Oceanicoccus sp. KOV_DT_Chl: one gene and its partner. The protein of the gene in region 1 interacts with the protein of each later gene in a pairwise test. Links are inferred from orthologs where the notes say so. Each region holds a gene or a part of one and is shown on either strand. Other genes may lie near its edges.

The links. The genes of interacting proteins can lie anywhere in the genome.
Region 2: the proteins of ftsL (region 1) and ftsB interact in binary tests that used the Escherichia coli proteins (3 or more experiments, as listed by UniProt). The link is inferred for Oceanicoccus sp. KOV_DT_Chl from one-to-one orthologs.

What each region holds. Positions count from the first base shown.
Region 1 is NZ_FQLF01000005.1:656,366-659,120, forward strand. What follows is about bases 1-2,678. They hold ftsL (cell division protein FtsL), read right to left. Parts: upstream 1,663-2,678; coding sequence 1,339-1,662; downstream 1-1,338. Other genes in these bases: UNITIG_RS20400 (penicillin-binding protein 2), read right to left, coding at 1-1,323. In the rest of the region: division/cell wall cluster transcriptional repressor MraZ, read right to left, coding at 2,706-2,755. UniProt on the Escherichia coli protein: Essential cell division protein. May link together the upstream cell division proteins, which are predominantly cytoplasmic, with the downstream cell division proteins, which are predominantly periplasmic.
Region 2 is NZ_FQLF01000002.1:385,831-388,636, forward strand. What follows is about bases 78-2,806. They hold ftsB (cell division protein FtsB), read right to left. Parts: upstream 1,722-2,806; coding sequence 1,434-1,721; downstream 78-1,433. Other genes in these bases: truD (tRNA pseudouridine(13) synthase TruD), read right to left, coding at 78-242; ispF (2-C-methyl-D-erythritol 2,4-cyclodiphosphate synthase), read right to left, coding at 239-724; ispD (2-C-methyl-D-erythritol 4-phosphate cytidylyltransferase), read right to left, coding at 721-1,437; eno (phosphopyruvate hydratase), read right to left, coding at 1,836-2,806. Also shown: more of truD, read right to left, coding at 1-77. UniProt on the Escherichia coli protein: Essential cell division protein. May link together the upstream cell division proteins, which are predominantly cytoplasmic, with the downstream cell division proteins, which are predominantly periplasmic.

The DNA of each region.
Region 1 (2,755 bases):
TCGCCGCATTAATGTTGCAGGCCGCAATAGGCCACCACTAGCAAAAACAGAATACGCCTGCGCCAACTGCAAAGGCGTTACAGCCAGTCCATAACCGAAAGCAAAATTAACTCGCTCTATTGGCCGCCAATTTGGACGACCAGGTAACATACCGGCACTTTCGCCCGGGAAACCACTACCCGTACTGATACCCAAACCAAAGCGACTAAATACCTGCCACACCATTTGCTCGTCGAGATCCAAAGCAAGCTTACTAGTCCCCACCTGACTGGACTTTGTAAGAATGCCGGTGACATTTAATTTTCCGTAGTTCACTGGATCCAGCAGTGTTTTACTACCAACCCGAAGATAACCAGGATTGGTATCAACGATCGTAGTTGGCTTATAACGCCCAGACTCCAACGCCGCGACTACCGTTAACGGCTTAACTGTAGAGCCCGGCTCAAATACATCTGTCATCGCGCGATTACGCAAACTCGATGGCTTAAGTTCGCTGCGATTATTAGGATTAAAAGAAGGCTGATTGACCATCGCCAATACTTCGCCGGTCAACCCATCTAACATAACTACTGAGCCGGACTTGGCATCGACCCGCGTCATCGCTGCCTTTAATTCCCGGTAAGCCATGTACTGCAAGCGCATATCGATGCTCAGCGTAATGTCCTTACCAGAGCGTGCTTGCTGCCCCTGTTCGATATCGCGAAAAACATTGCCGCGCAAATCTTTTAGTACCCGCTTACTCCCAGGCTGACCTTGCAACCAGGAATCAAAAGCCAACTCGATACCTTCTTGACCGCGATCATCAATATTAGTGAAACCGACAATATGTGCCGCCACTTCCCCGGCGGGGTAATAGCGCTTGTACTCACGCTGAATGTTAATGCCGCGTATCCCTAAAGCTTTTACGCTTTCAGCCTGTTTTGGAGAGATATGGCGCTTCAAATAAACAAAATGGCGCTGACGATTAGCATCAATTTTTTTTGTTAACTGCTTTAAATTTAAATCGAGTAATTTTGCCAAAGCAGGCCACTGCTTCTCATCGGTAACAATATGTTGCGGGTTAAGCCAAACCGAAGCTACCGGCGTACTAACCGCCAACGGCTCGCCATTACGATCCGAAATGACGCCGCGATACGCTGGAATATGCTCAGTACGCACACTGCGAGCATCACCCTGACCCTGCAAAAAGCCATGACCACGCTCGGTATCTAATACCTGCAACGACAGCACCCGCCAAATTAATAGCGACACCAAGCCTGCTAACAAAAGCACTATTAGCGAAAACCGCCATGCAGGTACTGCTTGTCGTGACAATTTAGTCATCGCACTCATTGCCGATCATTGTTTTACAATCACGATTGTTGCCGGATCAGGTACCACCATATTTAATTTGGTCTTCGCCAGGCGCTCGATACGCACATGGGAGGCCCAGGTACTCTGTTCCAATAATAACCGTCCCCAGTCTTCTTCCAGCCGCACCGCTTCTCTGCTTTGCATCTGTAAATCACTAAATAGTTGACGACTTTTCCAAGAGCTATAAATCACAGCCGTCGCCGAGCACACCACCAGCACTAAGAGCAATAAATTCACTACCAACAATCGAACTTGCTCATCACCGCCACCAGCAGTCACTGAAACACTGCTTTTGTTTTTACTTTTCATCGCGGCTCTTTCATTATTTTTTTAGCCTTACGATTCTTAGCACCCTTCTGGGCACTACCCCAAAAACAACTATATTTACGACCGATCATCTAACACAACCACTTAGGCGATCTTTTCAGCTACTCGCATAATCGCGCTACGCGAACGTACATTGGTATCAATTTCCAAGGCATCAGCTTTTATCGCTTTACCAATATGTTTTAATCGACGATTAAGCTGAGCAGCTGTCACCGGTACATTGGCTGGCAAATCATCACCCCTAACATGCCGCTTAATAAATCGCTTAACCATGCGATCCTCCAGCGAGTGGAAACTAATCACCACAAGCCGACCACCCACCACCAAAACATCCAGCAACTGATCTAAAAATTGCTGCAAGTCACCCAATTCATTGTTGATATAAATTCGGATGGCTTGAAACGACTTGGTCGCCGGATGCTTACCTTTTTCCCACGCTGGATGCGCGTCTTTTAATAATTCTGCCAAATGCAAAGTGGTTACTATCGGTTTTTTTAGCCGCTCTTCCACCACCGCTCTAGCCAAACGTTTGGCATATCGCTCTTCACCAAACTCTTTTAATACACTGGCGATTTCCGCCTCTTTCGCCACGGCCAGCCACTGCGCCGCACTCATTCCCACTTGCGGATTCATCCGCATATCCAACGGCCCATCACGCATAAAACTGAATCCGCGCTCAGCTTGATCCAACTGCGGCGATGACACCCCAAATCCAGCAACACACCATTAACCGAACCAGCCTGCTGCGCAGCAACGATCTGCTTAATATCAGCAAACGAGCCCTGCGCAATAGCAAAGCGCTGATCCTTAGCTGCCAATTGCCGACCCTCTGCTATCGCTTGCGGGTCCTTATCAATACCAATAAGACAGCCATCTGCAGCCAACCGCGACAAAACCAAACGACTATGCCCGCCCCGCCCAAAAGTACCGTCTATATAAGTACCGCTACCATCAGTGACCAGTTCCGCAACAGCCTGTTCCAGCAACACAGTCTCGTGTGCAGCCGTCACTCCCCGACACCGACGTTACACATTGAAGTTACTCACTTCTTCTGGCTCGTCCACGCCATCATCAT
Region 2 (2,806 bases), on another replicon or contig:
TGTCTGGCAGCTACATTTGCCAATTTAGCTAAAGCATCGGCAACTTGCTGGGTATTCAAAGCGGTTTTTTCTACCCACAGAAAAACATGTTCACCTTCACCTTCAGGCTCAAATCCCAAAATTTCTTCTACCCGAAAGTCTGCCGGCTGCTGACGAATAATCGCCATTAGCTCCGGCCGTCCATTGGCATAGGCCAGCGGCGTCAGAGATAAGTGTTCCGCAGGATAATTTAGCTCAGTCACAAATTTTTAGCTTCTAATAACACCACCGCATAAACTGCAATGCCTTCCTTACGACCAGCAAAGCCCATGTATTCAGTAGTGGTCGCTTTCACATTCACCTGCTCAATATCAACAGCTAAATCTGCCGCTATATTAGTCCGCATTGCAACTATATGCGGCGCCATTTTCGGGGCTTGGGCAACAATAGTGATATCAGTATTACCCAAACAATAACCTTTTTCCTGCACTAATCGATAAACATGTTGTAGTAGTTCACGACTATTGGCCCCTGCATAGGTCGGATCAGTATCAGGGAAATGCTGACCAATATCCCCCAAAGCACATGCACCAAGTAAGGCATCAGCCAGAGCATGTAATGCCACATCGCCGTCCGAGTGCGCCACCAATCCCTGTGCATAGGGAATCGCCACGCCGGCCATCATGACATGATCGCCTTCACCGAAACGATGAACATCGTATCCATGCCCGATCCGTAAACTCATACTATTGCCCCCCGCTGTAAATAAAATTCCGCCAAAGCTAAATCGTTAGGGCGGGTAATTTTGGGATTGGGATAAAGTGCTTCTACAACTTTGCCACTTAGGCCGGCCATTTCAATTGCCGAAGCCTCATCGGTTATTAACAAACCTTGCTGCACAGCATCGACCAAAGCATCTAATAGTAATTGATAGCGGAACATCTGTGGTGTTTGTGCCTGCCAAATTGCCTGCCTATCAATAGTATGGCTTACCTCAGCCTGCCCATTCACTTTTTTTAGTGTGTCACTAGCTGGCACCGCAAGGATACCACCCACAGGATCTTCACTTAAATGATCAATAAGACGAGAAATATCTGTAACTGAGAGACAAGGACGAGCAACATCATGAACTAACACCCAATCCTGCGCCGAACAAACCTGTGCTAAACTTTGCAGCCCACTAAGTACTGAATCGCTCCGTTCAGCTCCACCAACAACAACACTAATACGAGGATGTTTTAAAATTTCGAGAGTTGGCCAAAGTGTGTCTTGAGCAGCAACCGCCACCACAATTTGCCGCAAGCGCGGCTCCGCCAGCAAGCGACTTAAGGTATGTTCAATGACTAATTTATCTAACAGTGGCAAATATTGTTTCGGCTGATCAGTACCCATTCGACGACCGACACCCGCAGCTGGCACCACCGCATAAAAAACATTGCTGGTTGATTTTACGGTCACTGGATAGATTTCTCTTTATCAATGATCAAGTAAAAAGTTTCGTCTTTTTTGATCAAACCCAGATCGGCCCTAGCCCGCTCTTCGACGCTATCCATACCGCTCTTTAAGTCGCGCACTTCGTTTTCCAGCACCAGGTTGCGATCACGTAACCGTTGATTTATGAGTGTTTGCTGCTCGATCTCACGCTCTAGTGAGGCGATCTGCTCCCAACTACCCTGCCCAAACCACAGCCGAAACTGTAGTCCGAATAAAAGCAGCAGTAAGACAAGTAAGATCCAGCGCATACAACCAGTAAGACAATATTTTTAACAAGACCAGCAAACTAGCATATTTAGCTGTACGGATAAACGAAAAAGGAGCGGACTAGCCACTCCTTTTAAGATAATAATAATTAGAGCTTACGCTTTAAATTCTGCGCGCCCTCGGTAGGGGGCCGCTGCTCCCAACTCCGCTTCAATTCTTAGTAAACGGTTATATTTTGCCACCCGATCAGAACGACACAGCGAACCCGTTTTAATTTGACCCGCTGCAGTAGCCACTGCCAGGTCAGCAATTGTAGTATCCTCTGTTTCACCAGAACGATGAGAAATAACTGCTGTATAGCCTGCATCCTTGGCCATTTTGATGGCATCCAGTGTCTCAGTCAGCGAACCGATTTGATTGAACTTGATCAGGATAGAGTTTGCGATGCTTTTATCGATCCCCTCTTTCAGGATTTTGGTATTGGTAACAAACAAATCATCACCGACCAATTGTATTTTATGTCCCAGTTTTTCAGTTTGATATTTCCAACCATCCCAATCCGACTCATCCAGACCGTCTTCAATAGAAATAATTGGATACTGCTCGCATAATTCGGCCAGATAGTCACTGAAACCTTCCGAAGTGAATACCTGCCCCTCACCAGCTAAATCATACTTACCGTCCTTATAGAATTCAGAGGCCGCACAATCCAGTGCTAAAGTAATATCATCACCCAGTGTATATCCCGCATCCGCCACAGCTACTTTGATCACAGCCAAGGCATCGGCATTAGATGTCAGGTTAGGCGCGAAACCACCTTCATCACCGACTGCCGTATTCAAACCTTTATCCTTTAAGACTTTTTTTAGGGCATGGAAAATTTCAGCCCCCATACGCAACGCCTCAGTAAAGGACTTGGCCCCTACCGGCTGCACCATAAATTCCTGAATATCAACATTGTTATCCGCGTGCTCACCACCATTGATGATATTCATCATCGGTACTGGCATGCTGTACTGACCGGGAGTGCCATTCAAATCGGCAATATGTTGATACAAAGGAATACCTTTTTCCACAGCAACTGCCTTAGCCGCAGCCAAAGACACCGCCAATATCGCATTAGCAC